Regions from separate parts of the Gordonia sp. DT219 genome, predicted to be linked through region 1. Evidence: predicted binding sites of a transcription regulator. Region 1 holds the regulator's gene; the other holds the start of a gene.
What was found. Region 1 encodes LexA, which represses DNA repair genes until DNA is damaged. Its sites were predicted from a motif close to CGAACANNTGTTCG; they were not measured.
Positions count from the first base shown of each region.

Region 2: a site for LexA is predicted at 9,477-9,490, ahead of ACPXB3_RS14530 (DUF222 domain-containing protein). Genes of this name have one in related genera too.

Region 1 is NZ_JBNCNR010000001.1:312,244-323,155, reverse strand. Features, by position in the region: gene hrpA (ATP-dependent RNA helicase HrpA) at 1-664, shown strand, start outside; gene nrdR (transcriptional regulator NrdR) at 638-1,144, opposite strand; gene ACPXB3_RS01600 (LysM peptidoglycan-binding domain-containing protein) at 1,185-1,787, opposite strand; gene lexA (transcriptional repressor LexA) at 2,155-2,805, shown strand; gene ACPXB3_RS01590 (phosphoenolpyruvate--protein phosphotransferase) at 2,861-4,579, opposite strand; gene ACPXB3_RS01585 (DeoR/GlpR family DNA-binding transcription regulator) at 4,781-5,551, shown strand; gene ACPXB3_RS01580 (1-phosphofructokinase family hexose kinase) at 5,548-6,513, shown strand; gene ACPXB3_RS01575 (PTS fructose transporter subunit IIABC) at 6,611-8,728, shown strand; gene ACPXB3_RS01570 (HPr family phosphocarrier protein) at 8,844-9,104, shown strand; gene hflX (GTPase HflX) at 9,198-10,724, opposite strand; gene dapF (diaminopimelate epimerase) at 10,830-10,912, opposite strand, start outside.
Region 2 is NZ_JBNCNR010000011.1:104,009-114,920, reverse strand. Features, by position in the region: gene ACPXB3_RS14570 (hypothetical protein) at 85-486, shown strand; gene ACPXB3_RS14565 (hypothetical protein) at 521-1,000, shown strand; gene kstD (3-oxosteroid 1-dehydrogenase) at 1,230-2,990, shown strand; gene ACPXB3_RS14555 (MaoC/PaaZ C-terminal domain-containing protein) at 2,995-3,855, shown strand; gene ACPXB3_RS14550 (DUF6918 family protein) at 3,991-4,419, shown strand; gene ACPXB3_RS14545 (hypothetical protein) at 4,516-4,812, opposite strand; gene ACPXB3_RS14540 (MFS transporter) at 4,834-6,480, shown strand; gene ACPXB3_RS14535 (SLC13 family permease) at 6,507-7,781, shown strand; gene ACPXB3_RS14530 (DUF222 domain-containing protein) at 7,840-9,438, opposite strand; gene ACPXB3_RS14525 (SDR family NAD(P)-dependent oxidoreductase) at 9,580-10,449, opposite strand; gene ACPXB3_RS14520 (hypothetical protein) at 10,449-10,912, opposite strand, start outside.

The DNA of each region.
Region 1 (10,912 bases):
CGCAATCGGGACACTCTCACCCAAGGCCGCCGGAGCCCTGGAGCCGGCCCGGCGGATTGCCCTGAGTCAGAGCCCCTACCGGGAGCCCGCCGGGCTCTTCACCGATTGCACCCGGCGTGCGGTTCGCGATCTGCTCGACGTCGAGGCGGCGAACACCGTGCGCACCCCTGCCGCGTTCTCGGCACTCGTCGACGACCTGCGACCGCGCGTCGTCGTGGCGGCCCCGGAGTACCTGTCGCTCGCCGTCGAGGCGCTCCGTGAGGTCGTGACCCTGCGGGGCGTGATCGACGAGCACTCCGGTCAACTCGCTGCCGATGATGTCGCCGAACAACTCGATGACCTGGTATTCGACGGCTTCGTGGTGGCGACGCCGCGCACGCATCTCGCCGATCTTCCCCGATATCTGCGGGGGGCGCGGGAACGGCTGGAGCAGCTCCCGGGGTCGGCCGTGCGTGATCGCGACGGGATGGCTGTACTCGACCGCGTGGTCGAGCGGTGGAATCAGCGCCTCGCCGAAGTGGGTGATGCGCGTCGCGATGCCGTCAACGAGCAGGCGCATTGGATGGTCGAGGAATTGCGCGTGAGTTTGTTCGCCCAGCGCCTCGGAACCCGATATCCGATCTCGGAGAAGAGGGCGCTACGAGCCCTGGACCGGCTCGGCTGAGACGACCCCGCCGGCGGATTCGGAGCGGCCATGGGTGAGGTTGCCCTGCAGGTCGTCGATCTCGCGCTGGAAGTCCTCGAGCGAATCGAAGGAACGATAAACCGACGCGAAGCGCAGATATGCCACTTCGTCGAGGTCGCGCAGCGGTTGCAGGATCGCCAGCCCGACCTCGTTGCTGGGAATCTCGGCAGCTCCGGAGGCCCGCACCGTCTCCTCGACCTGCTGGGCGAGCTGGGCGAGATCGTCTTCGTCGACCTGCCGGCCCTGACACGCGCGGCGCACCCCGCGCATCACCTTCTCGCGACTGAACGGCTCGGTCACGCCGTTGCGCTTGACCACCGCGAGCACGGCGGTCTCCACAGTCGAGAAACGGCGGCCGCAGGCACTGCATGAGCGGCGCCGGCGGATGGCCTGTCCTTCATCGGCGACACGGGAGTCGATGACCTTGGTGTCGTCATTCCTGCAGAACGGGCAGCGCATGCACCGAGGATACCGCCCGCCACCGCACCGACTTCTCGCGTCACCGGTAGGCCGGCGCGAGCAGCGACTGCCCTGCCTGCACGGCACTGCCGGACATGTCGTTGAGTTCGACGATCTTCTCGATCACCGACTGCCGGGGCATGTCGGGCGCCACCCGCGCCGCGATGGCGTTCAGCGATTCCCCGGCGCGCACATGGACCACCTGGGTGGCGATCGGCGCCGGCCGTGCCGACCCCCGCTGGGCCGATTCCTGATAGTCCGAACCGGCGACGGCGACCAGCCACACCAGTAGCGCCAGTGCCACGCCGGTCAGCACGGCCACCAGTGCGCCGGTCCGGCGAGACCTGTGGCCACCCGGATCACCCGTTCCGGCCAGGTGATGTGATCCGGCCGGTGACGTGCACCAGGTGCCGTCGGCGCCCGGTATCCGCCGGGAGACCGGGCGGATCGGCCGCCGGTCGGCGGGACGACTCACGGCCGAGGAACGCCGGGGGGCGCGGCGAGGATCGAGCGGCCGCTGTTCGCGGGGACGGGCGCGCGGAACCGGGTTGGTCGCGCCGGCGCGGGTCTGGCCGGTGAAGGTCTGGTCGGTGCGGGTCCGGCCGACGCGGGTCTGGTCGGTCGACAAAAGGGTGCTATGCATGGTCTCTTCCTGTCTCGATCACACATTCGATGAACGGATGTTCGAGTTGTACCACCCCGCTCCGACAATTTCTCCACAACACGTCGAACAGACGTTTGAGGATGTCCGAAACCTCGGCTATTCTGACCGGTGATCAGCTCGACCACAGGCCCGCGACAGGTGTGCACGTCACCTACCGGCCCACGGCCGGGGTGGCACGCACCCGATCGAAAGGACTCGAATCCCGATGAGTGAGAAGAAGGACCGTTCGTCGCGGCCGGCCGAGGCGGCCGATCCGGAGTCGGCCACCACAGAGTCGAGCACCGATGACGCCGCGACGGCGACGACACCGCAGGTTGATGACGCGGCGGCCGCCCCGCGGCGGCCCATCGTGCCGAGGGGTTTCGAGGCACCACTCACGCCACGTCAGCAGGGAGTGCTCGACGTCATCCGCAAATCGGTTCGCGAGCGGGGATATCCGCCGAGCATCCGCGAGATCGGTGATGCCGTCGGGCTCGCCTCGACCTCGTCGGTCGCGCATCAATTACGCACGCTGGAACGCAAGGGACTGCTCAAGCGCGACGCCAACCGGCCGCGCGCGGTCAACGTGCGCGACGCCGACCCGACGCCCACCGATGACAATCCGAACTCGGAGAACCTGCCCACCCCGACCTTTGTCCCGGTGCTCGGCCGCATCGCGGCGGGCGGCCCGATCCTGGCCGAGGAGGCCGTCGAAGACGTCTTCCCCCTGCCTCGCGAACTCGTCGGTGAAGGTTCCCTCTTCATGCTGCGGGTGGTCGGCGAGTCGATGGTCGACGCCGCGATCTGCGACGGCGACTGGGTGGTCGTGCGCCAGCAGAACGTGGCCGACAACGGTGACATCGTCGCCGCCATGATCGAAGGCGAGGCAACGGTCAAGACGTTCAAGCGCAAGGACGGCCACGTCTGGCTGATGCCGCACAACGAGTTGTTCGAGCCGATCCCCGGTGACGAGGCCGCCATCCTCGGCAAGGTCGTCACCGTCATGCGCCGGATCTGAGCGCAGGCGCTGATCAGCTGCGCGGTGTGTCAACCACGTTTCTCACACCGCGCAGTTAACAACGCAACGCCTCGCGGGCCGCGGCGCGAGCCGCACCCGGTGCAGCGGTGGCCACCGCCGCCGTGGCCGCGGCGCGGCATCGATCGAGGTCGACCTCGGCGAGTTTCGCGCCCACCGCGGCCGCGGCGGCGGGTGCACTCGACAACGACGTGACCCCGAGTCCGACGAGGACACAGGCGAGCAGCGGATCGGCCGCCGCCTCACCGCACACGCCCACCGGGGTGCCGGTGCGCGAACCCGCCTCGGCGACCATCGCGATGAGAGCGAGGACCGACGGCTGCCACGGATCGGTCAACTCGGCGAGCTCGGCCGACATCCGGTCGGCAGCCATCGTGTATTGCGTCAGGTCGTTGGTGCCGATCGAGACGAAGTCCACCTCGGCCACAATCGCCGGCGCAAGGATCGCTGCCGACGGGATCTCGATCATCACTCCGGCCACCAGACCCCGTCGGCGCACTTGCGCGGCGAATTCGGCCGCCTCGGGGGCCGAGGCGATCATCGGCGCCATCACCCATGGCGTGCTGCCGGTTTCCTCGGCGGCGCGCGCGATCGCATCGAGTTGTCCGGCCCGGATCTCGGGGTGTGTCGCCGCGATGCGGTTGCCGCGCACACCGAGTGCGGGATTCGCCTCGGTCCCGTGGTCGACGAATTTCAGCGGCTTGTCCGACCCCGCATCCAGGGTGCGGATCACCATCTTCTTGCCTCCGAAGGCCTCGATGACCTCCCGGTAGAGTGCCGCCTGTTCGTCGAGGGACGGTTCGTCCGGGCGATCGAGGAAGGCCAGTTCGGTACGGAACAACCCGACTCCTTCTACCGGGGACGCGGTGGCCGCACGGGCCGAGACGCCATCGGCGACATTCGCCAAGATCGCGACCTCGTGGCCGTCGGCGGTGTGACCAGGCCCGGTCCAGCCCGCAATCGCCTCCACCTCCCGGCGGCTCTGCTCCACATCGGCTCGCGCTCGGTCCGGATCCGGTTCCACCACAATCGTTCCCGCGGCCCCGTCGACCAGCACCGCGGTACCCGCGGAGACGACGTCGAGTTCGGCAACAGCCACCACACACGGAATCCCGAGTTGCCGGGCGATGATCGCGGTGTGACTGGTCGGTCCGCCCAGTCGGGTCGCCAGCGCGGTGATCAACTCCGGGTCCAGGCCGGCGGTGTCGGCGGGCGCGAGGTCGTCGGCGAAGAGGACCGACGGTTCGTCGGGCACCGGGACCCCCGGTTCGGGCTGCCCGAGCACCTCGGCGACGACGCGGTCACGCACATCGTTGAGGTCGGTGACGCGTTCGGCCATCAGTCCGCCGAGTTTGGTGAACATCGCCGCGAACTGCTCGGTTGCGGCGACGGCGGCGGCGGGCGCGGGCGTGCCCGTGCCGATCAGCTTCGACACCGCACCGATCCAGCCGCGGTCCTCGGCGAGTCCGGCCGTGGCGATCAGGACCTCGGCGGCGGCCCCGGACGCGTGTGAGGCACGCTCGCGCAAACGGGCCGCCACCACCCCGGCGGCGGCGACGAAGCGGGAGAGTTCGGCATCGCGCTCCGCCTCCGAAACCGGTGGCGGCGCCACCTCGGTGGCCTCGACGGTCATCCGTCGGCCCGGCCGCACCACCGGACCGTAGGCCTTGCCGCCGACAACCGGCGTCCCGCCCAGTTCACGCCCGCCCAGTTCTCGCCCGGCGTGCGGGTTGTCTTCCCGTATCTGCTGGTTCACGACTTTGGCCCTTCTCGTCGTCTAGCTCTGGTCGTCGACCGCGGCCGGGCTGTGAATCAGGCGTCCGCGAAGCCGTCCTGTGATCGAAGTTACAAGAATTCCTTGACTTGTCAACACACTCAAGCGTAAACACAGATATATCAACATCGATAGCCACAGAAACCAACATGCGGTGTCGGTGGACAGACCGATCGGAGAGACGTGTACGCGGAAGAACGACAGCAGGCGATCGCCGAGCTGGTCCGCTCGAATGGGCGCGCATCGGTGAACGCACTCGCCGACCGGTTCGAGGTCACCAGCGAAACGGTGCGCCGGGACCTGGCGGGTCTCGAGCGCGCCGGCCACCTCCAGCGCGTCCACGGTGGCGCGGTTCGACCGGGGCTCATCGCGATCGTGGATGAACAAGGCATCGATGAACGCGAGGCCACCCACATCGATCAGAAGGCGGCCATCGGGCGGGCGGCGATCCGATTCCTTCCCGGCGACGGCGGATCGGTGGCCCTCGACGCCGGTACGACCACCTATCAGGCCGCCCTCAACCTGCCCGCCGATCGCCGACTGAGCGTGGTGACGAGCAGCCTGCCGCTGGCGACATTGCTGTGCGGACACGCAGCGGTCACCTTGCACCTGGCCGGCGGCCGCGTGCGACGGCTCACCCAGGCGGCGGTCGGCGCCGAAACCGTTGCCCGCCTGGAGCAGTTCCGCGTATCGGTCGCCTTCATCGGCACCAACGGCATCAGCGAGGGCGCGGGATTGTCGACTCCCGATCCGGATGAGGCCGCGGTCAAGTCGGCCCTGGTGCATTCGGCCCAGCGGGTGGTCGTACTCGCCGACTCGTCGAAGATGAACCGGGAGGATTTCGCCGGCTTCGCCGCCCTCGACGACGTCGACGTCCTCATCACCGATGCCGGTATCGACCCCGCCTTCTCGGCGGTCCTGTCCGCGCGCGGCATCGAGGTCGTGATCGCATGATCCTCACCCTCACCGCGAATCCCTCGTTGGACCGCACCCTCGAGATCGCCGGGCCGCTCGAACGCGGCGAGGTACAGCGGACCACCGGGGTTCGCGCCGAGCCGGGCGGCAAGGGCGTGAACGTGTCCCGGGTGGTTGCCGAGGCCGGGTTGCCGACCATCGCGGTCCTGCCCGCACGGGCCGGGGATCCGCTGCTCGCGGCACTCGACCGGGCCGGTCTGCACCATGAGACCGTCGCCGTCGCCGGCGAGGTGCGTGCCAACGTCACCATCGCCGAACCAGATGGCACCACCACCAAGATCAACGCTCCGGGGCAACGTCTCGACGATCAGCAGTTGCACGCGCTCACCGACCTGATACTGGCGCGCGCCGTCGACGCCGACTGGGTCGCCTTGTGCGGTTCGCTGCCGCCGGGGGTTCCCGACAACTGGTACCGGGTACTGGCCGATGAACTGATCGGTCGTGGGCATCGGGTAGCCGTCGACACCTCCGGCGCACCGCTCACCGCTGCGGTGACCGGACGAATCGATCTGATCAAACCGAACGAGTACGAACTCGCCGAGGTCAGCGGCGCGGACCCGGAGGTGCTGCGCCGGGCGGCCGCCGATGGTGACCTCACCCCCATCGTGGCCGCGGCGGCCGAGATGGTCCGACGCATCGGCGGCTCGGTGCTGGCGACCCTGGGTGCCGCCGGAGCGCTGTTGACGACGGAGACGGGAAGTTGGTTCGCCACCTCGCCGCCGATCGTCCCGCGCAGCACCGTCGGGGCCGGTGACTCGTCGCTCGCCGGCTACCTCATCGCCGAGACGCAGGGTGCCGACGAGCCCGAACGCCTGCGCAGCGCAGTCGCCTACGGCGCCGCCGCCGCCGCGCTCGCCGGAACCCAGCCACCCCGGCCCGATCAACTCGACCCCGAACACGCCCGGGTCACCGATCTCGCCGGAGCCGCCCGAACCTCCTGACCGACCCCGGCCGCCATGACCGGACACCCGGGCATCCGCAGACCCGCCCACCCCACGCCGACACCTCCCCACAGAGCAAGACCAGCAAAGGAAGACCATGTCCGAGCAGATCATCACCACATCGACGGTGAATCTCGACGTCGACGCCGGCGGCGACCCGTCGTCGGTGATCAACCATCTCGCGGAGAATCTCGGTGCGGCCGGCCGCACCGGTGACCCCGCCGAACTCGCCCGCGCGGCGCTCGCCCGCGAGGCCAAGTCCGCCACCGGACTGCCCGGTGGCATCGCGATCCCCCACGCCCGTGCCGCCTCGGTCTCACAGGCGAGCCTGGCGATGGCCCGGCTGTCGCCGAAGGTCGACTTCGGCGCCCCGGACGGTCCGGCCGACCTGGTATTCCTCATCGCGGCCCCCGAGGGCGGTGCCGCCGAGCACATGAAGCTGCTGAGCTCGCTGGCTCGCGCCCTCGTACGTCCCGACTTCGTCGCCTCCCTGCGCGCCGCGGCAACCGATGACGAGGTCGTCGCACTGGTCGACGACGCCATCAACCCGCCCGCCGCCGGGACCCCGGGCCCGACCGCGCCGACGGCCGCAGCGGCAACGGCGGCAACGGCGGCAACGGCGGCAGCGGCAACGTCGAAGGCCGCGGGCACCCCGGCAGGTCGAGACACCGCACCCGCCGGCCAGGCCGGAGCCGACAAGCCCCGGTCGATCGTCGCGATCACCGCCTGCCCCACCGGAATCGCCCATACCTACATGGCGGCCGATGCCCTCAAATACGCCGCCGAGCGGGCCGGCGTGGACTTCCACGTCGAACCGCAGGGCTCCTCGGGGACCACCCCGTTCACCCCGGACGTCATCGCCGGTGCCGATGCCGTCATCTTCGCCACCGATGTGGGTGTCAAGGGCAAGAACCGCTTCCACGGCAAGCCGGTGATCGAGTCCGGCGTCAAGCGCGCCATCAACGAGCCGGATGCGATGATCGCCGAAGCCCTTGCCGCCGCTGATAATCCGCACGCCGCAGTGGTACGGGCGGGTGAGAGCGGCGACGCCGCGGCGGGCGCCACCGAGCGAGGCGGCCTGAGCCTGGGCAAGCAGGTCCAGCAGGCGCTGATGACCGGTGTGAGCTACATGATCCCGTTTGTCGCGGCGGGCGGTCTGCTCATCGCGCTGGGCTTCTTGCTCGCCGGCTATCAGATCGGCAACAAGAACATCGACAAGACCATGACCGACGGCGCCTATATCGCGCTGCACAACAGTCTGTGGGATCTACCCGCCGGCGGGCTCGGCACCTATCTGGGGGCGGTGAGCTACGCGATCGGGACCTTGGCGATGGGGATGCTGGTACCGGCGCTCGCGGGCTACATCGCCTTCGCGATCGCCGACCGCCCCGGCATCGCCCCCGGCTTCGTCGCGGGCCTGGTATCGGTCGCCGTCGGCGCAAGCTTCATCGGCGGACTCGTCGGCGGCCTCGCGGCCGGTGTCATCTGCCTGTGGATTTCCCGGATTCCGTTGCCGCAGTGGGCACGTGGGCTGCAGCCGGTCGTGATCATTCCCCTCTTCGGCAGTCTCATCATCGGCGCGATCATGTTCATGTTCCTGGGCAAACCCCTGGCGTGGCTCACCACCGCGATGAACAACGGCCTCAGCCACATGACCGGTGGATCGGCCATCGTGCTGGGCATCGTGCTCGGACTGATGATGTGCGTCGACCTCGGCGGGCCGGTGAACAAGGCAGCCTACCTGTTCGCGACGACCGGCCTCGCGATCGGCGGTGCCGCACAGTTGGAGATCATGGCCGCGGTCATGTGCGCAGGTATGGTGCCGCCGCTGGCGATGGCCCTGGCCTCGACGGTGCTGCGCCCGAAGCTGTTCACCGAGCCGGAGCGTGAGAACGGAAAGGCGGCTTGGCTTCTGGGAGCGTCGTTCATCTCCGAGGGCGCCATCCCGTTCGCGGCCACCGACCCACTGCGGGTGATCCCGTCGATGATGGCCGGCGGCGCCCTGTCGGGCGCCCTGATCATGGCCTTCGACGTGCAACTGCGTGCCCCGCACGGGGGTGTGTTCGTCTTCTTCGCGATGAACGCCTGGTGGTGGTTCCTCGTGGCGCTGGCCGCGGGTACCGCACTCTCGGCGGTGTGTGTGGTCGCTGCCAAGCAGTGGGGCCGCAACCCTGAACACACCGAGGTCGCGCCACTCGAGACCGTCGCGGCCTGACCTCCCGGACCGGTGGGCGGATGTTTCCGCCCACCGGTCCGTGCACTCCGGCCCCACCGATCACCAATCCGCACATACTGTTTCCACTGCATCCGAAGATCAAGGAGTACTCATCATGGCCAGTACCACCGTCGCCGTCGGCTCTGCCGTCGGACTGCACGCCCGCCCCGCGACCATCATCGCCGAAGCCGCCGCCGATGCCGGCGTACCGGTGACGCTGGCCATCGAGGGCGGCGAGCCCGTCGACGCCGGGTCGGCGTTGATGATCATGACGCTCGGCGCCGAGAAGGGCACCAACGTGGTGGTGACCGCCGAGGACCCCGGGGCCGTCGACGCGATCGCCAAACTCGTCGCCACCGATCTCGACGCCGACTGACACGACGGCAAGTCCGTATACGACTGACCGCCGGTCCCAGGAGGGACCGGCGGTGAGAAGGTGTCGGGCCGAGGCCGTTAGGTGCGCGAGGGCTCAGCCGGCCGTGGCGACCACCAGATCCGAGAGTTCGCCGGCCAGCGCTCGCGGCACCCGGGCGTGCACGACGGTGCCGTGCTCATCGTGTGCCGATGAGAGCACCTCACCTTCTCGGTGAATTCGTGAGATCACCTCGCCCCGCGCATACGGCACCGAGAGGGTGAGCTCAACATCGCTGCGTCCCACGAATTCGCGGACGTGGTCGAACAATTCGGGTAGCCCCTCACCGGTGCGCGCCGACACGAACACCGCATCGGGGGCCATTGCCCGCAGTTCGGACATCCGGGTGTGGTCGATCGCGTCGATCTTGTTGATCACCAACAGCTCCGGCGGAGTGCGCGCGCCTTCATCGGCGACGACCTCGTTGATGACCCGGCGCACCGCGGCGATCTGTTCGGCGGGGAACTCGTCGCTGCCGTCGACGACGTGTAACACCAGGTCGGCGTCCACGACCTCTTCGAGCGTCGAGCGGAACGCCTCGACGAGCTGCGTCGGCAGGTGCCGCACGAAGCCGACCGTGTCGGTGAAGACGACCTCACGGCCGTCGTCGAGACTGGCGCGGCGCGTCGTCGGGTCGAGCGTCGCGAACAGGGCGTCCTGCACCAGCATCCCGGCGCCGGTCATCGCGTTGACGAGGCTCGACTTGCCGGCATTGGTGTAACCGGCGACGGTCACTCGCGGCACCGCGCTGCGGGTACGCGCCGACCGCTTGGTGACCCGTGCCGTCTTCATGTCGCGGATCTCACGACGCAGTTTGGCCATTCGCTCGCGGATGCGGCGTCGATCGGTTTCGATCTTGGTCTCACCGGGTCCGCGCAGACCCACGCCGCCGTTGCTGCCGGCGCGACCACCGGCCTGACGCGACATCGACTCACCCCAGCCGCGCAGTCGCGGCATCATGTATTCCATCTGGGCGAGGGAGACCTGCGCCTTACCCTCTCGGGAGGTCGCGTGCTGAGCGAAGATGTCGAGGATGAGTGCGGTGCGGTCGATGACCTTGACCTTGACCACCTTCTCCAGGGCGGTCAGCTGGCCCGGCGTCAGTTCACCATCACAGATGACGGTGTCGGCGCCGGTCGCCAGGACGACCTCGCGCAGTTCATCGGCCTTGCCCGAGCCGATGTACGTGCCCGGGTCGGGTGCGCTGCGCCGCTGGATGACGGCGTCGAGCACCGCCGAACCGGCGGTCTCGGCCAACGCCGCCAGCTCGGTCATCGCCGCCCGTGCCTGGGCCGCGGTGCCCTCGGTCCACACGCCGACGAGGACGACGCGCTCCAGACGCAGCTGGCGGTATTCGACCTCGCTGACATCGGTGAGTTCGGTCGACAGACCGGCGACACGCTGCAAGGACGCGCGTTCGGATAGTTGGAGGTCGCCGGTGGTCGGGTCGTCTCCGACACCGGGCACCGGGTGCAGTACGGTCGCCGCACGCGCTGTGCTCGATTGGCCCGCTGTGCTCGATTGCGAGTGGGCCGCCGGGTTCTGCTCGGCGGCGGGATACGAAGTCTGTGTTGATTCGGTCATACGCCTTCCATGATCACACGGATCAACGGCGCAGCGCACACGAATATTTCTGTCGCGGGTTCATGCGTTCGGGTTCACGGGGGGCGCGGACCCCGGCGCGTCGGGTCAGAGTCCGTCCCAGCCCGCCCGCAGGCGGCCGTCGGCCACGAGTTCGGACGGCCCGCGCAGCCACGCGTTGTCGGTGTGGA
Region 2 (10,912 bases), on a different contig from region 1:
GGGAACTATTTCTTATATGCGATTATTTTCCCATGGCCAGAGGGTCGATCGAAGCTTGAATACGCCGAACCCGAACACAACTTCGTGCAGACCACCGGAACCCAGGACGGCCTGACCTTCGAGTGGAGCCGCGACGGACACCTCGTCGCACTCGGCCACCCCACCGGCAGCACCGAACCCATCGATCTCGCACAGAAAGACAACTCATTCATCGCGGTCCGCCGCAACGAAGTGTTCTCACCCGACGAGGTCATCGCACTGTTCACCGAATACCTCACCACCGACACCATCGACACCACCCACTTCTCCGTCCGCGAAATCGCCTACGGCGAGGACGCCGACGAGAACGCCGCCTCGGCCGAGCCGACATCGTCGATCTCCGAGAGTGGTTCACACGCGCCCGTCGCCGCTCGCCACGACAGCACTGCGACTCCGCGCCCAGCAACCACCGACGGGGCAACGTCAAAGCAGACAACCGACGAGTGAGCGCATCAGGACCAGACTCAAAGGAGCAGGTGCCATGAGTTACGGCGTAGAAACGTTCTCGAATATGACTTCAATAGATGTTCTCGACGCTGGCCTCGACAGGACTACGATACAGATAGGCCATATAATTCGTCTCATCGGAACTAAGCGACTGTACGCCGTCCTCTTCCCCTGGCCCGAAGGTCTCCCGACGTATGAATACGCCAAACCCGAGCACAACTTCGTACAGACCACCGGAACCCAAGACGGGCTGACCGTCGAGTGGAAACTCGACGGACGCCTCGTCGCCCTCGGGCATCCCACCGGTAGCACCGAACTCATCGACCTCGCCCAGAAAGACGACTCCACCATCGCGGTCCACCGCAACGAAGTGTTCTCCCCCGACGAGGCCATCGCACTGTTCACCGAATACCTCACCACCGACACCATCGACACCACCCACTTCTCCGTCCGCGAAATCGCCTACGGAGACGACGCCGACGACGCGGCACCGGAGACAGCACGCGGCAAGTGAGCACCAGACCGGCACCGGTGCTTCGTCTCCACCGTGTGCACCGGCCAGGCGGGCATCGGCATGCAGCGATTCGACCGGACGGAAAGCCGCTGGTCACACCGGCTTGCCGGGCGAGCGTCGACGCCGATCACCCGCCGACTCCGCCGACCCCTGGCGCCGCGAATCTGTAACGTGTTCTACTTTTAGATGAGAACCCGTTCCACCCGCGGCGCACGAAGGGACCCAATTCATGGCCGGCGCGACCGAACCAGCAGGACAGCAACCCACCGGGACCGATCCGGACGAGACCTATGACGTCGTCGTCGTGGGGGCTGGAGCCGCCGGCCTCAGCGCGGCCATAACCGCGGCCGCGCAGGGCCTACGGACCGTGATCATCGAGAAATCGGCCTACTGGGGCGGCTCGACGTCCCGCTCGGGAGGTGGGGTCTGGATCCCGGGCAACTCGGTCCTCAAGCGCGACGGGGTCCCCGACGATCGCGAGGAGGCGCGCCGGTATGTGCACGCGATCATCGGCGAGCACGCGCCGGCCGAGAAGATCGACACCTACATCGACCGAGGCGCCGAGGCCCTCGAGTTCCTGATGGCGCACGCTCCCCTCGACCTCGAGTGGGTGAAGAACTACTCCGACTACTACCCCGAGGCGCCCGGCGGACGGCTCGGTGGCCGCAGCGTCGAACCCCGGCCGTTCGACGCCCGCGCCCTCGGCGACGACCTGAAGACACTGCATCCGCAGTACACCAAGGCACCACTGAACATGGTTGTCCTGCAGTCGGATTACCGCTGGCTCAACACCGGGTTGCGACACTGGCGCGGTCCGGTGCGGATGGGCAAGGTGGGCGCGCGGTTCTTCTGGGCTCGCAGCCGCGGCAAGAAGCTCATCGCGATGGGCGCGGCGCTGGCCGCCGAACTCCTGCTCGGAGTCCGCAAAGCCGGTGTGCCACTGCGTTTGTCGACGGGACTGGTGGATCTGGTCACCGAGAACGACCGGGTGGTCGGCGTGGTCGCCGAGCACGAGGGACGTCGACTGCACATCCGCGCCGAGCGTGGAGTGATCCTGGCGTGCGGTGGCTTCGAGCACAACGTCGAGATGCGCAAGAAGTACCAGCGCGAGCCCATCGGCTCCGACTGGACCACCGGCGCGCCGACCAACACCGGTGACGGCATCAACGCAGGCCTCAAGATCGGGGCCGCGGTGTCCCTGATGGACGACTCCTGGTGGGGCCCGACCATCCCGCTGCCGCGCGGCCCGTGGTTCGCGCTGTCCGAACGCTCGGTACCCGGCACGTTCATCGTCAACACCCGCGGCGATCGCTTCATGAACGAATCACTGCCGTATGTCGAAGCGGTGCACCAGATGTACGGCGGCGAGTTCGGCCAGGGTACCGGCCCGGGCGACAACGTACCGTCCTGGCTGATCTTCGACCAGCGGTGCCGCAACCGCTACCTCTTCGCGGGAGTCAATGCCCGCCAACCGCTTCCGAAGAAGTGGTTCGAATCCGGGGTCGTCGTCAAGGCCGACTCCCTCGAATCCCTGGCCGAGAAGATCGACGTTCCCGCAGATGCATTGCGCGCCACCACCGAACGATTCAACGGCTTCGCACGAGCAGGTGTCGACGAGGACTTCGGCCGCGGTAAGAGCGGCTACGACCACTACTACGGCGACATCACCAACAAGCCCAACCCGAGCCTCGGGGCCGTCGACCAGGCGCCGTTCTACGCGGTCAAGATGGTGCCCGGCGATCTCGGCACCAAGGGCGGCATCGACACCGATGCATCGGGACGTGCGCTGCGCGCCGACGGCTCGGTGATCGCGGGCCTCTATGCCGCCGGCAACACGTCCGCCCCGGTGATGGGTCACACCTACGCCGGCCCGGGGGCCACCATCGGCCCGGCACTGGTCTTCGGCTACCTCGCGGCGCGCGACTGCGCCGACGGCGAGACGGCGCACAGCGCAGCACCTTCCGCCGCCACCGCAGGCAAGGAGAACTGAGGTCATGCCGATCGACCTGTCCGAGGCGCTGGGTGCCGAGCTCCCCGAGGTCAGCTTCGAGTGGTCGGCCTCCGACGTCGCGCTCTACCACCTCGCCGTCGGCGCGGCGAGCGACCCGATGGACCGCACCGGCCTGGTGTACGTCGACGATGTGGCGCCAAAGGTGTTGCCCACCTTCGCGACCGTCGCGGCGTCCTTCCACGCCACCGAGGCCCCGAAGGTCTCCTTCCCCGGAATCGACATCGGCCTCGCCAAGGTGGTGCACGGCAGCCAGCAGGTCACCGCCCACGGGCCCATTCCCGCAGCCGGGAAGGCGACCACGCGGACCACGATCGCCGAGATCCAGGACAAGGGGTCGGCGGCGGTCATCGTCCAGGAATCGGTCACCGTCGACGACGCCGGCACCGTCTTGTGGACGGCACGGTCATCCATCTTCGCCAAGGGCGAGGGCGGGTTCGGTGGCGAGCGTGGCTCGTCGAACCGGGTCACCTACCCCGACCGCGAACCCGATCACCACCTGTCGGTGCCGACGCTGGCGAACCAGGCATTGCTCTACCGCCTGTGCGGCGACCGCAACCCGCTGCACTCTGACCCCGAATTCGCCTCGGCCGCAGGCTTTCCCCGGCCTATCCTGCACGGCCTGTGTACCTACGGAACGGTGTGCCGCGCCGTCGTCGACTCGCTTCTCGACGGCGACGTGACGGCCGTCGCCGACTACTCGACGACCTTCGCCGGCGTGGTCTTCCCGGGTGAGACGATCGACGTCGACGTCTGGGATGACGACGGCCGGTTGCTGATCACCGCGTCCGTCGCCGACCGCGACCGTGCGCCCGCCCTGGGCAATGTGGTGATCACGAAGCGCTGAGGGGCCCGAGACCCCACACGCCGCAAACCTTGGCGCGACCATACTTCGCCGGTGCAGGCGTCTATTCTGCTCAGGGGTGCCGGTCGCCGCATGCGGCCGCATCGTCTTCGTAACCGTCCCTTGAGGAGATTCTTGATGAGCGATTCGCTGCAGTCCCTGCTCGGCCCGAACCGCCCAGCCGTGGTCGACGATCTGGTGGGGGTGATCGACTCGCGGGTCGCAGCCCAGAAGGGATTCGGTGGTGCCGCGGTGAAGACGGCGTACGCGGCCGTCGGCAAGGTCAAACCCGACATCGTGAAAAAGGCGACCAACCTGATGCTTCCGGACTTCGTGACGGCACTCCAGCCGTTCTGGGACTCCAAGCCGGCGGGCACCTCATTCGGTGCACATCTGGCCGCCGATCCCGGCACCGCCTCGGAGGCATTGCTCGCGGTCACCGACGCCCAGGCCGAATCGGCGAAGGCGCCACTGACCAAGGCTTACAACTCGCTGCGCGGCAAGGCGAAGGGATACGTCACCGAGGCGTTGCCCGCCGTCGGCGACGTAGTCGAAAAGCACGCGTGAGTCTCGGCCGCGTCGTCTCATCCCGGTCCGGCCGGGTGACGACGCGGCCCGCACGCGCCGGCGGGCCCCGGGTTCACACCCGGCCACCGACGACGCTCAGGCAGCGGTCGTGACGATGAGCACGAGCGCGCAGACGATGGCGATCAGTGCCACCAGCATCGACAGCACCCGCCACACGTGCAGGCGCACGGTTGGGGTCTCGGTGGATCGTGAAGAGGCGACCGGTGCGGCCATGATCTCCCTCTTTCGGTTGTCCGGGGCCACGATCGTGATGGCGATCTGCAACCCCGAGTTTGTTACTCCAGTGATCAATGTGTCACACGTTGCATGTGGTGTCTTGATTCGTCGCCCGCGTGTCGCCTGCATCACATTTTTGTTGCCGACTTTGCTCACCGCTTGGAAAGGAAGCCACGGATGACACAACCCAGGACGCTGGATCTGCGGTCGGTGTGGCTGATCCTCATCGCCTGCGCGGCGGTCAGCATGGTGGTCGCCGCGATGGCCGCCCTCAACACCGCGCTGGCCGACATCGCCATCGACATCGGTGCCGACACCGGACAGATGACCTGGATCGCGGACGGCTACACCCTCGCGCTCGCCGCGCTGCTGTTGCCGGCCGGGGCGATCGGTGACCGTTTCGGTCGGCGCGAGATGCTGGTCGTCGGGCTGCTGGTGTTCGCAATCGGATCGCTGGCGGCGATCTGGACCACCGACTCGACGCAACTCATCATCACGCGTTGCGTCGCAGGCGTCGGCGCGGCCTTCATCATGCCGACCACCCTGTCGCTGATCACTTCCGGTGTGCCCGCGGACAAACGGAGCATCGGCATCAGTATCTGGGCCGCGGTGGCCGGCGCCGGTGCGATCGCCGGCTTCTTCGTCTCCGGTATCCTGCTGGAGTTCTTCTCCTGGCATTCGATCTTCATCACCTTCGCCGCGTCGGCCGCGGTGACCGCATTGGTATGCCTGACGATCGGCTCGTCGAAGGACCACGATCCGCAACCCTTCGACTACGCCGGCTCCGTCGTGTCCATCCTCGCGGTCACCGGCATCGTGTTCGGTCTGCTGGAGGCTCCGCATCGCGGATGGAATGACGCGCTGGTGCTCGGGACCCTCATCGGCGGTGCGGTGCTCGTCGTCGTGTTCTGTCTGATCGAGCTGCGGGGTCGCCGGCAGCTTCTCGACGTCCGGTTGTTCACCAACCGCGCCTTCGGCGCCGGTGCACTGTCGGTGGCTTTGCAGTTCTTCGCCTCGTTCGGCGCCTTCTATCTGCTTCTGCAGCGGCTGCAGTTGGTGTTCGGGTTCTCACCGCTGCGTTCGGCGTTCGCCCTCATGCCGATGGTGCTGGGGGTGAGTATCTTTGCGCTGCTGGGCAACTGGCTTGCGGTGCGCTTCCACTCGCTACGCTTCGTCCTCGGCGCCGGCCTGCTCATCGCCGGCGTCGGACTGATTCTGCTCGGCGTCGTCGACTACGACGCGTACTGGATGATGGCGTGGATGCTGGGATTCTGTGCGATCGGTATCGGGCTCGCGACGGCCCCGTCGACCACCGCGATCATGTCCAACACCCCGCTCGACAACCAGGGTGTGGGCTCGGCGGTCAACGACACCGCCCGCGAGATCGGCGCGGCCATCGGCATCGCGCTGGCCGGAAGCCTCCTCGCTGCCGGGTATGCGAGCCGCATCCGTCCCGTCGCGGATCTCGCTCATGACCAGATAACCGCCGCGGGCCAGGCACAGATCGGTGCGGGCAACACCGCGGGTGGACGGCAGATACTGGGGCAGGCCGACGTCGCCGCCGAGCACATCGGGCGTTCGCTGGCCGAGGCGAGCGAAGTAGCCGCCCGGCTGCCCGGTGAGCTCGGCGCCCGCGTGCTTCACGGTGCGCAGGACGCCTTCGTCGTGCCGATGAATCAGGGCTGTCTGGTGCTCGGGATCGTTCTGGTGGTCGGGTCCGTCCTGACCACCGTCATCGCCCCACGCCGCGTGGTCGCCCTGCCGGCCGGTGACGAGCCGGCGGCCGGGCAGAACGAATTCGGCTGGAGCGGCACCGATAGCTGACCCGCCCACCGGCGTAAGCTCGCGACGTGCTCGATGCCCACAGTTCGCTGGGCACCGCCGTGGCCGTGCTCTGCCTGGCCGCCGTCATCGGGGTCGCGGTGTCCGCACAACGACTTTCGCCTGCGGTCGTCGCGGTTCCGGCCGCATTGCTGCTCGCCCTGCTCGGGGCGGTGTCGTGGTCTCAGGTGGTCGACGAGTTGCGGTTCATCGGCCCGACGATCGGGTTCCTCGCCGCAATGCTGGTGATCGCCGAAGTGTGTGCGCGCACCGGGGTATTCGCGTGGATCGGTCAGATTCTGGCGTCGTGGAGCCGCGCCTCGCCCACGCGTCTCCTCGGGTTGGTGTTCGTCGCGGCAGCGCTGACGACGGCGGTCCTCTCGATCGACACCACCATCGTGCTGCTGACGCCGGTGGCGGTCGCCACCGCGCGACGCATCGGCGCCCGGGTGACACCGGTCGGCACGGCGACCGCACATCTGGCCAACAGTGCATCCACGCTGCTGCCCGTGTCGAATCTGACGAATTTGCTGGCCTTTTCGGCGACAGGGCTCGGCTTCTTGTCTTTCGCCGGGTTGATGGCGGCGCCATGGGTGGTCGCGATACTCGTCGAGTACGTCATCTTTCGCATGTTCTTCGCGTCGGAGCTGAAATCTGCGGGCACACCGGCCATCGAGGACGGCAACCCGCCGAGCACCGCCCGACGTCCGGCCCCCCTCGCCACACTCGTGATGCTGGGGCTGGTGTTGTGTGGCTTCGTGATCGCCGAGCCGCTGGGGATTCCGTTGGCGGCCGTTGCCGCGGTCGGTGCCGTGGTGATGCTGATCGCTCCACTGCGCAAGGCCCCCGCGGTGACCCTGGTGCGGGCGGTGCGCGCGGTGAACATCCCGTTCCTCGCGTTCGTCGCCGCGCTGGGGATCATCATCGTGCCGATCCGGCTGGGCCCTATCGGTGAGTGGATCACCGGTCTGATCCCGTCCGGAACGCAACTGTGGGCGCTGCTGGCGGTGGCCGCGCTGGCCGCGCTGGCGGCCAATATCCTCAACAACCTGCCCGCCACCCTGTTGCTGCTGCCGATGGTCTCCCACGAACCTGGCCTTGCCCTCGCGATGTTGCTCGGCGTGAACATCGGGCCGAACCTCGCCTACTTCGGCTCGTTGGCGAACCTGTTGTGGCGCGACGTGATGCGCCGTCACACGATCGCTCCCCCGACCCGCCGCTACGTCCTGTTGGGAACACTCACCGTGCCACCGACACTCATTGCCGCCGTCGGCGCACTCTGGCTCGGACTACAGCTGATGTGACGCCGAATCTGCAGCCTTTGGTCGCGGTTTCCGCGACTAAAGGCTGCAGATTCGGTGGTCAGCGTCCGCAGATGGCGAGCAGGCGGGCCAGGCGGGCTTCGACGCGTGACGGTTCAGTGGTCACGTCGATGTCGGCGTAGTCGGGGGTGATGATGTCGACGACGTCGTAGCCACCGGTGCTGCTGTCCGGCAACGGATTACCCGCGTCGGGTGGTTGCCGGTGGATTTCGGCACGCACCTTCGCGAGCCCGGCGGTGAAGTCGGGTCCGACATCAGGCAGTTTGTTGACGCGTTTCGGGTGCGGTGGGGCACCGGGGGCGGCGTTACGCCGCCACCAACACCGCCCGGCCAAAGGTCCGTCGCGGTAGATGCCGGTGGTGTACTGGCCGAGTTTGTCGCCGACCATCCGGTTGTGTTTCGGACACGCCGGGGCGAGGTCGTCGATGTTGGTCAACCCGCCCTTGGCGTAATCGAGGGTGGCGTGGTGGATTTCCGAGTGCGCGGCCGGCTGCGAACACCCGGGGTGTGAGCACACCTGTCCGTCGGGTTTGGCGAACAACGCCATCCGTTGCCCGCGACTCGCCAACCGGGCCCGACCCAAATACAGGGGCACGGTGGTGTGCTCACCGAACACCGCCAACCACGGCTGCGATTCGGCGGCCAACCGGATGACATCTTTGATGGGCAGCAGGCTGTTGGTGGCCGTCACGCCGTGGCCGGTTTCGTTGATCAGATCGGTGAGGTCGGCTTTGATGATCAACTGCACCGGTAGCCCGCGATGGGATTCGCCGAGTTCCCCCGACGTCAACGCCAGCTTGTACACGGCCTGCATCGCATCATGGTTGCGTTGCGCTTGGCTGCGGGTGTCACGTTCGACCGCGGCCGCCAACTTCTCGGGATCGGCGTCTTCGACGGAACCCGACGGCGACTCGGGGTCGTCGGGGTTGTTCATACCGGGGGCTGCCCACACCGCCCACACGGCTTCTTGGTCGGCACGGCATTCCGGGGTCATCTTGCCAGTCATCTTCGACATCTGCTGGGTGTCTTGGCGGCCGAGGAACACCTGACGTTTCTGCTGCCGGTCGACGTCGTCGGTCAACTCGCCGTCGGGGTCGAGGTGTGCCATCAGCCGCGCGCCGATCGCGGTCAACTCGGCGGGGGTGTGCACGCGGGCGTAGTCGGCCATCTGCTTTTCGGCGTTGACTTTGATGTCGTGGTCGACCTGATGCGGGATGTCGTCGAGAACGTCGATCACCACCCGCGAATGTGCGGACCCGACCGCCCCCTCGGCGAACGCCTGCGCCAACGTGGGGTACTTCGGGGCGAGCGGTTCACCGGTCAACCCGTGATAGGTGGCGGTGGCGGTCATCTGCTTGCGACGGCGCATCGGCTCCGACACCCGCAACCCGACGACCATCATGTCGGTGACCGATCGAAACCCGAACCGGCGCTCCGCATTCCGGTCGGATAGCTCGACGATCTGCCGGTCACCCTGGAAGGTCAGCTTGTTGATCGCGCGTTCATTGGCTGCCGCGACCTCCAACAACGACTCATCCGAACACTGCGACAGATCCGTCGAACCCATCTGATCGAGAAGGGCATGCAACAACGTGGCCTGCTCATCCGGCGCAAGAGCCGGCAGGTCGATCGTTGTCATCGTCACCCCCCAGTGAATACGACCAAAGTGAATGCGATCAAACATCAGTTCGTCGCTGGTGCGTTCGAGTCTACACCCGATATGCCCGGTCGGCGAGCAACAATCGAAAATACTTGTGAAGAATTCGGCGGCTCGCGATCCTCAGCGAAGCAGATCGGCCAGTTCGGTCATGGTGTATGGGGCGGTCGATGTGTGCTCACGGTAGGCGATGAGGGTGGGCTGGTGCGGATCATAACGTCCGATGAATCCGCCTGCGGCGGTGAAGGTCTGGCCGGTGATGTCGGCCGCGGCGTCACCGGCGAGGAAGGTGTAGAGCGGCGCGACGTACTCGGGCGGGGCCGGGTCGATGGCGGCATCGCGGGTGAGGTCGTCGAGAATCCCACGCGCGTGCAGGCTCTCGATATGGCGCACGTACTCCGGACCCGATGACAGCCGCGATTTCGCGCCGGGCATCACCACATTGATGCGGACCCCGAGCGGGGCCAGATCACCGGCGGCCGCCGAAGCCAGCGCGGTGACGCCGGCCTTCGCCGCGGGATACCCACTGCCGCCGAAGGTTCCGAGCGCGGCGGCCGATCCGGTGAGCACGATCGCCCCCGAATGTTGTTCGGCGAACACACCTCCGGCGACTTGTGTGAGATGGAAGGCGCTCATCAGGTGGGCGTCGAGCTGCTCACGGAACTCGTCCTCGGTGATCGTCAGCACCGTCGACCCCGGCGGCTCGGCGATGCCCGCGCAGTTGATCGCGATGTCGAGTGCACCGAACTCCGACAGCGCGTCTGCCGCCATCTTCTCGACGACGCCGCGGTCGCCGGCCGAACCGCACACACCGACCGCACGACCACCGCCGCCGACGATCTCGTCGACGGTAGCCGCCACCGCATCCTCGTCGCGGCCGTTGACGACGAGCGACACACCACTACCGGCCAATGCGTACGCCACGGCGAGACCGATGCCGCGGGTCGAGCCCGCGATCATCGCCACCCGCCCGGCGAGACCGAATCCGGCCATCACACCCCGCCGGTGGTGGTCAGTGGCGTGATCGGGATCGAGCGGCCACGGTCGGTGAAGGTGAAGTCGGCGCCGGAACTGAACCGCGCGATGGCCACCTCACCGGACTCTTTCTGCGCCTCGGTGCCCAGACCGAACCGCACCGTCAGTCCCTCCCCGGTCTGCTCGGCCGCCACCACGCTCCAGCGCGGATCGACGGCCACTCCGATCGCCTGCAGCGGTTCGACGTGATCCGTGTCCAGCAGGGTGATCCAGCCGCCGTCGGCGTGGGCAGCGGAATCCGCGGGTATCTCCACGATCACCTCGTCGGCGTCGACGGCCGCCTCGACACCGGTGTAGCGGCCGGGGCCGAGCACCGGGATCAGGTTGACGACCTGCGCCAGCGCCTGCGCGTCGGTGCCCAGACGTAATTCCGCGCGCAGCCGGTCCGCCGCCAGTCCCGCGATGCCGGTGAACTGTTTGC